2 regions of the Bradyrhizobium sp. HKCCYLRH3099 genome follow, and region 1 is predicted to be linked to the other one. Evidence: riboswitches for the same ligand, from Rfam matches in the RefSeq annotation. Region 1 holds a riboswitch; the other holds the start of a gene.
What was found. Region 1 has a riboswitch for S-adenosylmethionine ahead of ACQR1Y_RS10625 (O-succinylhomoserine sulfhydrylase). Riboswitches for the same ligand answer to the same signal wherever they lie in the genome.
Positions count from the first base shown of each region.

Region 2: it holds a riboswitch for S-adenosylmethionine, as region 1 does, so the genes downstream of both, metX (homoserine O-acetyltransferase MetX) here and ACQR1Y_RS10625 (O-succinylhomoserine sulfhydrylase) in region 1, are expected to answer to the same signal.

Region 1 covers NZ_JBNPTW010000003.1:532,340-539,580, reverse strand. The annotation lists gene ACQR1Y_RS10630 (2'-deoxycytidine 5'-triphosphate deaminase) at 13-1,119, opposite strand; SAM riboswitch at 1,226-1,305, shown strand; gene ACQR1Y_RS10625 (O-succinylhomoserine sulfhydrylase) at 1,382-2,590, shown strand; gene ACQR1Y_RS10620 (GDSL-type esterase/lipase family protein) at 2,666-3,736, opposite strand; gene ACQR1Y_RS10615 (SGNH/GDSL hydrolase family protein) at 3,792-4,550, opposite strand; gene ACQR1Y_RS10610 (OpgC domain-containing protein) at 4,550-5,866, opposite strand; gene apaG (Co2+/Mg2+ efflux protein ApaG) at 6,181-6,576, shown strand.
Region 2 covers NZ_JBNPTW010000025.1:24,052-31,292, reverse strand. The annotation lists gene metW (methionine biosynthesis protein MetW) at 1-56, opposite strand, end outside; gene metX (homoserine O-acetyltransferase MetX) at 60-1,274, opposite strand; SAM riboswitch at 1,366-1,445, opposite strand; gene ACQR1Y_RS32020 (chorismate mutase) at 1,620-2,453, shown strand; gene hisC (histidinol-phosphate transaminase) at 2,493-3,590, shown strand; gene ACQR1Y_RS32010 (prephenate/arogenate dehydrogenase family protein) at 3,587-4,522, shown strand; gene ACQR1Y_RS32005 (DUF2125 domain-containing protein) at 4,525-5,709, opposite strand; gene ACQR1Y_RS32000 (gamma-glutamylcyclotransferase) at 5,809-6,408, shown strand; gene ACQR1Y_RS31995 (lysophospholipid acyltransferase family protein) at 6,415-7,182, opposite strand; gene ACQR1Y_RS31990 (YdcF family protein) at 7,195-7,241, opposite strand, start outside.

The sequences.
Region 1 (7,241 bases):
GCGCGCAGCGCGCTACAGGCGGAAGTGCTTGGAGAGCTTCAAGCCCTGCGCCTGGTAGTTGGAGCCGATGCGGCTGCCATACATCGCGTTCGGCCGCGCCAGCATCTTCTCGTAGACGAGCCGGCCAACGATCTGGCCGTGCTCGAGGATGAACGGCACCTCGCGCGAGCGCACCTCGAGCACGGCGCGGGAGCCCTGCCCGCCGGCCCCGGCATAGCCGAAGCCGGGATCGAAGAAGCCGGCATAGTGCACGCGGAATTCGCCGACCAGCGGATCGAACGGCACCATCTCGGCGGCGTAGTCCGGCGGCACCTGTACGGCCTCCTTCGAGGCGAGGATGTAGAACTCGCCGGGATCGAGGATCAGGCTGCCGTCGGGCCGCGCCTTGATCGGCTCCCAGAATTCCTCCACCGGATAGCCGCCGCGGCGGTCGACATCGACGACCCCCGTATGGCGCTTGGCGCGGTAGCCGACATAGCCGTTGGCATTGCTGCCGGAGAGGTCGACGGACAGCGCCACGCCGCCGGTGAGATCGGCATCGTCGCGATCGACCAGCCGCTCGGCCTCGTGCAGCGCGATGAGCTCATCCTCGGACAAGACGGCATCGCGGTAGCGGAAGCGGACCTGGGAGAGGCGCGAGCCCTCGCGCAACAAGACGGGAAACGTCTTGGGGCTGATCTCGGCATAGAGCGGGCCGTGATAGCCCGCGCCGATCATGTCGAAGCGGCGGGTGCCGTCGGCGATCACGCGCGTGAACACGTCGAGCCGCCCGGTCGAGCTCTTCGGATTGGCGGCGGCGACGATGTCCTTCGGCAGCGCCAGGCTCTCCAGCAGCGGCACGATGTAGACGCAGTTGGTCTCCAGCACCGCGCCATCGGCGAGCGCGATCTCGTGCAGCTTCAGCTCGTCGATGCGCTCGGCCACCGTGGAGCCCGGCCCCGGCAGGAAGCTCGCCCGCACCCGATAGGCCACGTCGCCCAGCCGCAAATCCAAGCTCGCGGGCTGGATCTGGCTCTCGACGAAATCGTATTCGGGAATGATCAGGCCGGCCTCGGCCATCGCCACGATCATGCGGTCGGGCAGGATGCCATGGGCGTCGGCGGGAAGCGAAAACGGCAAGACCTGATCCTTTGCCGGAATGGCGGCTATGCGAGCCTATATAGGGTCTTTTGACCGGTTATCCGATGGCTGGCTTGACGGAAAGGCCGGGTGGGACTATGAGCACGACTTATCCCGTGGTGATTTGAGCCGGCCGGCTTGCAGCCACGTTAAATAAGTCGCTAAACAGGCCGGGGACGATTGTGATCCCGGCCGTGAGGAGTTTTCCCAGGCCGGTTTTTTTGTGCCCATCGCCAGGCGCGGTGGTCACGATGGAGGTCACATGTCGAAGTCCCCCGCGAAGGCGCCGGCGTCGTTCGCCCACTACCGTCCCGAAACCCGGCTGGTGCATTCCGGCGGCCTGCGCTCCGAATTCGGCGAGACCGCCGAGGCGCTCTATCTCACGCAGGGTTTCGTCTACGCCACCGCCGAGGAGTGCGAGGCGCGCTTCAAGGGCGAGGATCCCGGCTTCATCTATTCGCGCTTCTCCAACCCGACCACGGCGATGTTCGAGCGCCGCATGATCGAGCTCGAAGGCGCCGAGGCCTGCCGCTCGGCCGCCACCGGCATGGCCGCCGTCACCACCGCGATCCTGGCGCCCCTGCGCGCCGGCGACCATGTCGTCGCGGCCAAGGCGCTGTTCGGCTCCTGCCGCTACGTCGTCGAGGACCTGCTGCCGCGCTACGGCATCGAGTCGACCCTGGTCGACGGGCTCGACCTCGACCAGTGGCAGAAGGCGGTCCGGCCGAATACCAAGTCGTTCTTCCTGGAGAGCCCGACCAATCCGACACTCGACGTGATGGATATCCCGGCGATTGCCGAGATCGCGCACGCGCATGGCGCGCGGCTGATCGTCGACAACGTCTTCGCCACCCCGATCTGGCAGAGCCCGCTGGCGCTGGGCGCCGATGTCGTCGTGTACTCCGCGACCAAGCATATCGACGGCCAGGGCCGCTGCCTCGGCGGCGTGATCCTGTCGTCGGAGGCGTTCATCGCCGAGCACATCCACAATTTCATGCGCCAGACCGGCCCGTCGATCTCGCCGTTCAACGCCTGGGTGCTGCTGAAGGGCCTCGAGACGCTCGCTGTGCGCGTGCGCGCGCAGACCGACACGGCGGGCAAGGTGGCCGACTTCCTCGCCGCGCATCCGAAGATCTCGCGGCTGATCTATCCGGGCCGCGAGGACCATCCGCAGGCGGCGACGGTCAGGAAGCAGATGCGCGCCGGCTCGACCTTGGTCGGCTTCGAGGTCAAGGGCGGCAAGCCCGCGGCGTTCCGCACGCTCAACGGGCTCAAGCTCGCGCGCATCTCCAACAATCTCGGCGACTCCAAGACGCTGGTCACGCATCCCGCAACTACCACGCATCAGCGGCTGACGCCGGAGGCGCGCGCCGAGCTTGGGATCAGCGAGGGCTTCATCCGCTTCTCCGCCGGCCTCGAGCATGCCGATGATCTGATCGAGGATCTCGACGCGGCCCTGAAGGCCGCTTAGCGAATGGCGAATTGGCAGTAGCGAATAGATGGTCCCGTCCCCTATTCGCTACGCGTTATTCCCTACTCGCCCTCGTCACATCGGCCGATAGGTCAACACCTCGGACGGCGCGTTGATGCCGAGCTTCACCTGGCCGACCGAGCGGATGATGTCGTCGCCGAGCAGCTGGGCGAAGCAGGCGTAGCCCCAGTCGCTCATGTGCAGGCCGTCCGAGATCACGAACTCATTCATCGGGATCGCCTGGCGCTCGTGCCAGTCGCGCATCACCTCGAAGCGCGGGAAGATGCCGGCGTGATGCAGCTCGGCGATGCGGCCGAGCAGCTTGTTCATGCGGCTGGCGTTCTCCGAACGCTCGTTGACCCTCGGCGAATATTGCAGATCGACCAGCACGACGTCGGACGCCGCCGCCTGGATCTTGGCGACGCCGTCCTCGACCAGCTTGGCGGTCTCGGTCGGATCGAGGTCGCGCAGCACCGCATTGGTGCCGACCTGCCAGATCACGAGATCCGGATGACGATCGATCACCGACGTCTCCAGCCGTTTCATCATTTCCGGCGCATCCTCACCGCCGACGCCGGCATTGATCACGGTGATGTCGGCCATCGGATATTGCCGGCGCAGCTGCGCTGCGAGCCGGTTCGGATAGTTGTAGTCGGGCGTGCTCGCGCCATAGCCCTGCGTCGATGACGAGCCGAAGGCGACGATGACGACCGGCAGGCCGGAGGCCAATTTGTTCGCCACATGCGGCAGGGAAATGAAATTCTTCTTCGCGACGCCCTTCGGCGGCAGGCAGGGCACGCGGTTGAAGATGTCGCTCGCGGACTTCGCGACCTGCTTGACCTTGTCGATCGCGCGCTCGGTGATGCTGCGCGACTGCGACGGGGTGGCGGCCATGACCGCCGCACTCGCGGGCGACTGCGCGTCCGTCATGGCTGGCGCATTTGCCGGCGGCGACGTCTTGGCCGCAGGATTGACGGCGGCGATCGGACCGGGCGCCGGATTGCCGGCCTGAGCCACCATGACGTGGCCGATGGTCGGACGCAATTCGCTGACCGCAAACTCGGCAGCCACCTCGGCGCCCTGCGCGCGTGCGAGCTGCGGGCTGATCGAGAGAGCCGTCACCAGGACCACGGCAGCCGAAAGCATCTCCCATGTCCCAGATACGCGGCACAATTTATTCGAACACATAGACAACATGACCCTAGTTCTGCTGCGCCGGACCGACATGCGCCGCGTCGATGATGAACTTCGACAGCGCCCGTCCGAGGCAATCATGAACCTGCTTGGCCAGCTCGACCCCGTGCGTCGGATTGAACAGGTCGAAATCGCCCTGCTCGTTCCATTGCCGCATGATCGCGAAGCGATCGAACAGCGGAATGTCGCGCTGCTGCGCCACCACCCGCATGTTGTCGACATAGGGCGGCACGGAAATCAGCGTTTCCGTCCGCGGGCTGTATTGCAGGTTCATCAAGACGACATCAGCTCCCGCTCTCTGCAGCGTCGCCACACCGTCGTCGACCGCCTGCCGGAACTCATCAGGATCGATCGACCGCATGGCGTCGACCGTTCCGGTCTGCCAGATGACCAAATTAGGCCTTTTTCCTTCCACCAGTTTAACAAGATTTCCGGCGATTTCCTCCGCCGTCTTTTTCGGCTGCAGCTCGACCGTCAGGTTGATGGTGACGGCCGGAAGCTTGTCCTTCAGGGCCGCCTGCAGCCGGTAAGGATACGCGGCGGCATCCGCCGTGCTGACGATGGAGGATGAGCGGCTTCCGACGACGAGAATATCCAGCGTGCGGGCGGTCTTGACGGCGTCTGCAACTTTCGGGAGTGGGCTCTCGGTCGTCAGCAGGTAGGCCGGCACCTCGCAATTCTGCGGCGCGTCTTCCGCGCGCGCAGACGCTGCCAGCGTCACCGCCAGCGCTGCGATACCAAACCTTAACCACGAGACGGACTTCATCAGCCCCCTCCCGCCAGATCGGCGTTGCTGCGCGCACCTTTTCGCGCCGCGCCCTTATCGGCCTCACGCTTGTACCACGAAATCAGCGACGCCACCCCCCACATGATGAGGATGCCGCACAGGCTGATCACCGCATGCATCATGGCGCCGCCCGACACTTCGGCAAGCACGAAATGACCCGCGAACGCCAGAAACACGCCGAGGCAGAAGATCTCCAGCGAGTGTTGCCCGCAAACAATCAGCGGCCGCAGCCAGCGTGACTTCAGCAGCGGCCAATCCTTGCGCAGATAGTGCACGGTGAGTGCTGCGAGTGCGAGGAAATGCGCGAAACGCAACACGTCAAGATCGGTCTTGTCGATCGGATACATCCATTGCTCGATTCGGCGCGGCATCAGATGACCGAGCTGCGGGATGTACCAGGTCAGGGTGACGCAGAAGGCCGCGACCAGATAGGCGACGCAGAGCCCGAGCGTGATCGGGGAATTGATGATGCGTGACATGCGCTGTGCGCCGCCGAGCGCGCACCACGCGCCGAACACGAACAGCAATTGCCAGGCGAACGGATTGAAGGCCCAGAAGCCGTTCGGATAGGCGGTGAGATAGAGATCGAGCTCCCAGGTGACCGCGTAGAGAACGACCGACAGACCGAGGGTGACATCGGGACGCCAGCGCATCAGCCACAGGATCAACGGCAGGAACAGCATCAGCACGATGTAGAGCGGCAGCACGTCCATGTTGACGGGCCGGAAGCGCAGGATCAGCGCCTGCACGATCGTCACGTCCGGCTGCTTCAGGAAGTCCATGATCCCCATCTCTTCGGTGTAGAGCGGGTTCTCGAAGCTGGTCGCAACGTAGGAGATTTCGGCGAGGAAGATCGTGAACAGGAAGACGTGGGCGACGTAGATCTGCCAGACCCGGCGCAGGATGCGCGCGGTGGCGACGATGAAGCCGGCGTCCTGCATCGCGCGGCCGTAGACGAACGCGGCGGTGTAGCCGGAGATGAAGATGAAGATCTCGGTGGCGTCGGAGAAGCCGTAGTTGCGGATCGTGAACCAGGTCAGCAGATTCGGCGGCAAATGATCGATGAAGATCAGCCACAGTGCCAGCCCGCGGAACAGATCGAGCCGCAGCTCGCGCTCACCGACTGCCGGGAATGTGATTGCGGGTGAAGCAGCCTTCGCCGGCGGCGCCGCTGCCGGGGCAGCCGTGATGGCGGGCGCGCCCACGCTCGCAGCCGCAGCCGTTTCCGCGAGCGACGTCGGCGCGGCAGCGGCGGGCGCGGATGGTCCGGAAAGGCGATCGGCAATCGACGTCATCAGGCACCACGTCAAGGCTGCCAGCCTGGAAGGCCCGGCAGGGCGAATGTAGGGCTGCGCAATTTTTGCGCAAGCGATGAAGGACTTGTCGGCTGGGCCGTGCCCAGTTTTTCGGCCGCGCGGACCAACGGCAGCGATCGCAACGCATCACAGGGGCGACGACGGCCGGCCCCGCCGGGGCTCCGATCCCGACCGACGGATCGGAGGATACCCGGCGGCAGAGTCCGCGATTCTGGTGCCATAAGGCGGAACTGTGTTGAAAGCACGATGGCGTTACGATTGGTTCCGACATCGGTTTCCGCTACAATGCCGTCATGTATCGCGCCGTGACTCGCCACATCGAAGTGACCGTCGAGCCCAACTTCCTGCCCGAGAAATCCTCGGTCACGGATGGCCGCTGGTTCTGGTCCTATACAGTCGTCATCACTAATACCGGTGAGGAGACGGTGCGGCTGCGCAGCCGTCACTGGATCATCACCGACGGCGTCGGCCGGCAGCAGGAGGTCCGCGGCGAGGGCGTGGTCGGCGAGCAGCCGGTGCTCGCGCCGGGCGAGCGGTTCGAATACACCTCCGGCGTGCCGCTGACGACCGCCTCCGGCTTCATGTCGGGCTCCTATCAGATGGAGAGCGAGAGCGGCGAGCAGTTCGATATCGCGGTGCCGGCGTTCTCGCTGGACGGACCTGATGGCGGCAAGCGGGTGCTGAATTAGCGGGGGCGCTGACGTCTCGCGGTGAGTAGGTGTGTACGCCGGATCCCTCACGGTCATCGCCCGGCTTGACCGGGCGATCCAGTATTCCGGGACCGCAGTGATCAAACGAGAGGGCTCGGCGTACTGGATGCCCCGCCCTCGCGGGGCATGACAGCGGAGCAAGACCGCCAGAACCCACGTTGCAGTCATTCGCCAGATCGACACGCCTCAACGCCCTCGCCACGCATCCGCGCCCGAGCTTTGTCCTCTTCGTCCGCCCTCTTCCAACAGAGGGCGCAGGGAGAGCCAGGCCTCGGCTGAGGCCTGCGGCCCGCCTGCGAGAAAAAATGCAGGCGGCAGGTACCACAGGTTCAGCCGGAACGACCCGGCCCTCCCTGCGCGATCGGTTTTAACGGCTGCTTCGCGTTCTCCCTGGTGCGCCGGGCTTGTTGGCCACCATCCCCACGTGAAGCAGCGCTCCAACGCGAGTTGATATCAGCATCGGGATATCAGGACCGCGCGACTTGACCGTGCGTGCACCGCCGTTCGTCCGCGCGAACCAAGCCACGCTGCGTCGACACACGCCCATCGCATCCCACTGCCAACGTCTCGTGACGGTCGCGACACGCCCCTCATGCGGCAGCAGGGACGCGCGGAAATGTGCGCCTGATTTGCCCGACGGCACA
Region 2 (7,241 bases), on a different contig from region 1:
GCCAGCACCTCACCGCCGGAAAAGCCGTCCAGCGGCAACACACCTTGCAGGCTCATGGCTCAGCCTCCCGTCGCAGGCTTGAGGCCGCGCGCCTTGCCGGCCGAGTCGAGAAACGCGCTGGCGATCTCGAAGAATTCGGGCACGTCGAGCAGGAACGCGTCATGCCCCTTGTCGGTCTCGATCTCCGCGAACGACACCCGCGCGCTCGACGCGTTCAGCGCATGCACCAGCACCCGCGACTCCGACGTCGGAAACAGCCAGTCGCTGGTGAACGACACCACGCAGAACCGGGTCTGGATGCCGCGGAACGCCGCGGCCAGCACGCCGTCATGGTCGGCGGCGATGTCGAAATAGTCCATCGCCCGCGTCAGATAGAGATAGGAGTTGGCGTCGAAGCGCTCGACGAAGGACGAGCCCTGGTAGCGCAGATAGCTCTCGACCTGGAAATCAGCATCGAACGAGAAGGTCGGCAGCTCGCGGTCCTGCATGCGGCGGCCGAACTTGCGATGCAGCGCGGCGTCCGACAGATAGGTGATGTGCGCCGCCATCCGCGCCACCGCCAGCCCGCGATGCGGATGCGTGGCCTTGTCGGCGTAGCGGCCGTGATCCCATTCCGGATCGGCCATGACAGCCTGGCGGCCGAGCTCGTGGAAGGCGATGTTCTGCGCCGAATGCCGCGTCGCGCAGGCGATCGCGAGATTCGCGAACACGCGGTGAGGATAGGCCACCGTCCATTGCAGCGCCTGCATGCCACCCATCGAGCCGCCGACCACGGCGAACAGGGTGTCGATGCCGAGATGATCGATCAGCATCGCCTGCGCGCGCACCATGTCGGGAATGGTGATGATCGGGAAGTCGAGACCCCACACCTTGCCGGTCGTCGGGTTCAGCGAGGCCGGGCCGGTCGAGCCCATGCAGCCGCCGATCACGTTCGAGCAGATGATGAAGTAGCGCGCGGGATCGAGTGGCCGTCCGGGGCCGACCAAGGTCTCCCACCAGCCGGGCTTGCCGGTCATCGGATGGCGGTTGGCGACATGCTGGTCGCCGGTCAGCGCGTGGCAGATCAGCACGGCATTGGACTTGTCGGCGTTGAGCTCGCCATAGGTCTGGTAGGCGATCTGGAACGGCGAGAGGTCGACGCCGCAATCGAGCTTGAGCGGCTTGTCGGCGCCGAACTGCGCGACCAGCGAACTCGGATGGTCGACTTCGTGCGAACGCTCTTCCGGCGCAACGCTGCGCAGCGCGGAGGTGGATTTCGGCGTCAGGCCTGTCATGTCTCTCACCCCGGCCTTCCGGCAAGGGCTCCCGAACCACGTGACATATCAGGCCATGAAAAACCCGGCCTGAACTGGGGTTCGGCCGGGATCGATAACGTCCCCGGCCTGTTTAGCGAGTTTTTTAACGTGGCTGCAAGCCGGCCGGCTCAAATGACCACGGAACGAGCAGAAACTAGTCCCGCGGGCGCTCCTCGTCAAGGCAAGCTGGGGTTGACCGCCAATCGGACTTTCCACGGCTGCAGACCAGCCAAGCCTAGGCAGCACAAGGTAAACTTGCTGTTGCACAGGCCCGGCGCATCGGACAGAACGGCACTCGTTCCCCCCGCGCAGAGTGATCCGGACATGTCGAACCCGCCGCCCGCACCGCCCTCGCTCGCCGATCTGCGCAAGGAGATCGACGCGATCGACGAGCAGGTGCACCACTTGCTGATGCAGCGGGCCGACATCATCGACCGGCTGATCAAGGTCAAGAAGACCCAGGAGGTCGGCTCGGCGTTCCGCCCGGCGCGCGAGGCCGACATGATGCGCCGCCTGGTGCAGCGCCATCGCGGCATCCTGCCGCTGGACACCGTCGAGGGCATCTGGCGGGTGATCGTCTCGACCTTCACCTATGTCCAGGCGCCGTTCTCGGTGCATGCCGACGTCTCGGTCGGCGAGTCCGCGATGCGTGACTCCGCGAGGTTCCATTTCGGCTTCGTCGTGCCCTACGTCGCCCATTTCAGCGCCCAGGCCGCGGTTGAAGCAGTGGCGCGCTCGAAGGGCGATCTGGCGCTGGTATCGACGACCTCGGGCCATACGCCATGGTGGATCACGCTCGAGCCTGTCGGCGCGCCGAAGATCATCGCGCGGCTGCCCTTCATCGAGCGTGCCGACCATCCGGCCGCGCTGCCGGTGTTCGCGGTGTCGCGCGTCGCCGACGACGCACTGGTGCTGGAGGTCGAGACCTGGAGCATCCGCGTCTCCGGCTGGAATGCGCAGGTGTCGCGGGCGCTGTCGCCGCTGGCGGACGTCGTCGCGGTGCCCGATACCGCCTTCGACAGCGCCGCTCTGCTGGTGTCGATCGAGGCGCCGTCGAACCTCGACAGCATCAAGGCCGCGCTGATCGCGGCGGGCGCCTCTGTGCGCTCGGCGGCGCTCGTCGGCGGCCATGCGAAACGCTATACGGTTCCGAGCTGAGGCCAACCTTGCGCCCGAGATGATTGTCCGGAGTTGATGATGAACCGCCCCGTGCCGAACCCCGGCATTCTCGACATCGCACCCTACACGCCCGGCAAGAGCCCCAAGCCCGAGCCCGGCCGGAAGGTGTTCAAGCTGTCGGCCAACGAGACCCCGTTCGGCCCGTCGCCGAAGGCCATCGAGGCCTTCAAGAGCGCGGCCACGCATCTGGAGGACTATCCGGAAGGCACCTCGCGGGTGCTGCGCGAAGCGATCGGCCGCACCTACGGCCTCGATCCCGACCGCATCGTCTGCGGCGCCGGCTCCGACGAGATCCTCAATCTCCTGGCGCACACGTTCCTGCGCGAGGGTGATGAGGCGATCTCCACGGCGCACGGCTTTCTCGTCTATCCGATCGCCACCATGGCCTGCGGCGCCAAGAACGTCGTGGCCGCGGAGACCGAGTACCGCACCGACGTCGATGCGATCCTCGCCGCGGTGACGCCACGCACCAAGCTCGTCTGGCTCGCCAACCCGAACAATCCGACCGGCACCTACATCCCGTTCGACGAGGTCAGGCGGCTGCGCGCCGGCCTGCCCGCGCATGTCCTGCTGGTGCTCGACGCCGCCTATGCCGACTACGTCTCGCGCAACGATTATGAGTTCGGCCTCGAGCTGGTGGCGACCACCGAGAACACCGTGGTGACCCACACCTTCTCCAAGATCCACGGCCTCGCGGCACTGCGCGTCGGCTGGATGTTCGGACCCGCCCACATCGTCGATGCCATCAACCGCATTCGCGGGCCGTTCAACGTCTCGGCGCCGGCGATGCTCGCGGCCGTCGCGGCGATCGAGGACACCGCGCATCAGCAGATGTCGAAGACGCACACGGAGACGTGGCGCAACCGGCTCACCGAGGAGATCGGCAAGCTCGGGCTCAAGGTGACGCCGAGCGTCACCAACTTCATCCTGATTCACTTCCCGGCCGAACAGGGCAAGACCGCGGTCGAGGCGGACGAATTCCTGACCCGGCACGGCCTCGTGCTGCGCGCGGTCGCCAACTACAAGCTGCCGAACGCCTTGCGCATGACGATCGGCACCGAGGAAGCCAACCGTCTCGTGATCGATGCGCTTCGTGACTTCATGGGGGCGAAGTGAGCGTCGCAGGGCATTTCGAACGTGTAGCGCTGATCGGCTTCGGCCTGATCGGCGGCTCGATCGCGCGCGCGGCCAAGCTGCAAGGCGTCGCCGGCGAGATCATCACCACGGCGCGCTCGGAGAAGACGCGGGCGCGCGTCGCCGAGCTCGGCATCGTCGACCGTGTCGTCGAGAGCAATGCTGAAGCCGTGAAGGACGCCGATCTCGTCATCCTCTGCATTCCCGTCGGCGCTTGCGGCCCGGTCGCGGCGGAGATCGCTCCGCATCTCAAGCCCGGCGCCATCGTCTCCGACGTCGGCTCGGTCAAGGGCGCGATCGTCCGCGACATGGCCCCGCATCTGCCCGCGCACGTTCATTTCGTGCCGGCCCATCCGGTCGCCGGCACAGAGAATTCGGGACCGGACTCCGGCTTCGCCGAGCTGTTCATCAACCGCTGGTGCATCCTGACGCCGCCCGACGGCGTCGATGCCGGCGCGGTCGATCATCTGCGCGCGTTCTGGGCGGCGCTCGGCGCCAAGGTCGAGATCATGACGCCGGATCATCATGACCGCGTGCTCGCGATCACCAGCCATCTGCCGCATCTGATCGCCTACACCATCGTCGGCACCGCCGACGAGCTCGCGCAGGTGACGGAGTCCGAGGTGATCAAGTTCTCCGCCGGCGGCTTCCGCGACTTCACACGCATCGCGGCCTCCGACCCGACGATGTGGCGCGACATCTTCCTGAGCAACAAGGACGCCGTGCTCGACATGCTCGGCACCTTTACCGAGGATCTGTCGAAGCTGACGCGCGCGATCCGGCGCGGAGACGGCGAGGCGCTGTTCGACCACTTTACCCGCACGCGGGCGATCCGCCGCGGCATCGTCGACATCGGCCAGGATTCGGCGGCGCCGGATTTCGGCCGGCCGCTGCCGCAGCTCAAGAAGCCCTGAGATCAGAACAGCGGAGGAACGCGGGCGACCTTGAACGGACCGAGCACGACGACGCCATCGGAGAAGCGCAACGGGAAGGTCCGCGCCTTGCGGCCCTCGAGCGTGGCTTCCTTGCCGAGCGCATTGATGCCGAGCGCGACGCCGACATTGGCGTTCTGCTTGACGACCTTGCCGAGGCCGGGAATGGCGCGGTCGAGCGCGCCCAACAGATTGTTGACGTCCTGCGACTTCACGCCGGGCGCGACGCGGTCGAGCGTCCCCTGCGGCACGCCGTTGTCGAGCATCTTGTCGAGGCCGAGCGCCGGGATGACCTTTTCGATCCCGGCCACTGTCATCTGCACCTCGCCATCGATGTTGCCGTTGGCCGTCAAGGTCAGCGAGCCCGCGGCGATGGCGAGCAGCTCGCCCTGCTGGATGCGCGCCTGGACGATCTCGACATGACCGCCCGCCGCCTGGATCTCGCGAAACCGCTCCGGCCAGGGTTTGGGGCGGAAATCCTTCAGCCCGGTGACGCGGGCCTGGATGTCCGTGTTGAAGGGTTCGGCGAGCAGCGGATGGCCACCCTGGATGCTGCCGTTGGCAATCTGCAGCGCGGTTTCCAGCACCGGATGATCCGACGGCGTACCCTCGGCCAGCCGCCCGTGCAGTTCGGCGTGGTCGGCACGCGCTGTGGGTACGGCGGCGTTGCCCTCGATGCGATCGATGGTCGGCTGTTCGAACACGAGGTCGGCGCGTTGCGGCGGTCCGGGGAGGCCGCGGACGCTGGCCTGGCCGACCTGCCAATTGACGACGAACGAATCCGGGCCGCGGCCATCGGCGATCTTTGCCGGTCCCTTGAACTCGGCGATGACCCGCTTCGGGTCCCACACCTGCGCGACGACCAGGATCTCGTCGAGCTTGGCGTTCATCAACGGTGTGCCCGCCGCCTGCGAGAACAGCGCAACGCTCGGATCAGAACAGCGCACTTCGAGGCGGAACGGGAAGCCGGCAACGGAGCGCTTGGCACAATCATAGACGCGGCCGGACTTCGCCTCACGCGCGCGCCAGGCGTCGGCCTGGACATCGACCTGCGAAGCAGCGAAGAACCAGAAGGCGCTCCAGCCGACGGCGGCGATCAGGAGCAAGACGGGGGCAATGAAGAGCCCCCAGAGCGGGCGCCTGCGGCGCGCTTGTGGCAATCGAGACATGCAGGACACCCTTTGGGCAGCAATTTTGGCGATTCCGCGATCACGGATTGTGTACATAAGTTAACAATTCGCGAGCCCCACACTTAGGCGTCCGCTGTCATGTCCGCAATGACCCTCTCCCCACGCGAGCTTCCCCAAGGTGACCTCTGGGTGTTCGGCTATGGCTCGCTGATGTGGCGTCCCGGTTTCGACTTCGTCGAGCAGGTGCCGGCACGGCTGATCGGCGAGCATCGCGCGTTGTGCGTCTACTCCTTCGTCCATCGCGGCACGCCCGAAAAACCCGGGCTCGTGCTCGGCCTGGATCGCGGCGGGGCCTGTCGCGGGATTGCGTTCCGGGTTGCGGAAACAAAACGCGACGAGACGATCGCGTATTTGCGGGCTCGCGAGCAGGTGACCTCGGTCTACCGCGAGGTGACACGCGCGGTATGGCTCGAAGGCGACGCGCGCGAGCGGGTGAGCGCGCTGGTCTACGTGGTCGATCGCGGCCATGTGCAATATGCCGGCCGGCTGTCGTTGCAGGAGCAGTTGCGTCATGTCCGCCAGGGTCACGGCCAGTCCGGCGCCAATCGCGACTACGTGATCTCGACCGTGCACGCGATCGAAGCGCAGGGTTTTCGCGACACGCAGTTGCATCGGCTGGCGACGATGTTGCACGACGACGGCCACTCGCTGCATCCGCCGTCCGGAGGCGCGGCGTGACGCGCATCAAGCCTGCACTTCGGCCGGCACGCGGCCGAACAGTTGCGCCTGCTCGACCTGCCCTGCGGCGACGAGACGGCCGGTCGCCTCCTCGATCATGGTTTGGAGGCGCGTCATGAACTCGTCGCGCGGCAGGCCCGGCGGCAGCGGATCGAGAAACTCCACCACCAGCGTGCCGGGATAGCGGAGGAACGTGCGGCGCGGCCAGAACAGACCCGAGTTCAGCGCCACCGGCAGGCAAGGCACGCCGCAATCCGTGTAGATCAGGCCGACGCCGCCCTTGTAGTCCGGCGGCGCGCCCGCCGGGCGCCGCGTGCCCTCCGGAAAGATCACGAACTGGCGGCCATGCTTCACCTCTTCCGCAGCCCGCCGCATCACCTGCTTCAAGGCGCGGGCGCCGGAGCTGCGGTCGATGGCGATCATGTTCGCCTTGAGCAGATACTGCCCGAACAAGGGAATCCGCAGCAGCTCGCGCTTCAGCACGAAGAACGGCGCGTCGAAGAAGTGCAGCAGCGAGATCGTCTCCCACATCGACTGATGCTTGGCGGCGACGATCAGCGGCCCCTTCGGGATCTTCTCGACGCCGCGATACTCGACGCGGATGTTGCAGATGGCACGCATCAACAGGATGTTGCTCTGGCCCCACCAGTTCGCCACGCGCAGCAGTGCCTTGCGCGGCATCGCGAGCGTCGGCAGCGCGATCAGCGCCCAGAATACGAAGTTCGGATAGAACAGGATGTTGAACAGGAGCGAACGCAGGAAGATCGAGACCATCAGAAACCCAGTTCAATTGGCTTGCGCCGTCGCCGGCCGGCGCGGCACCGAGCCCGTCG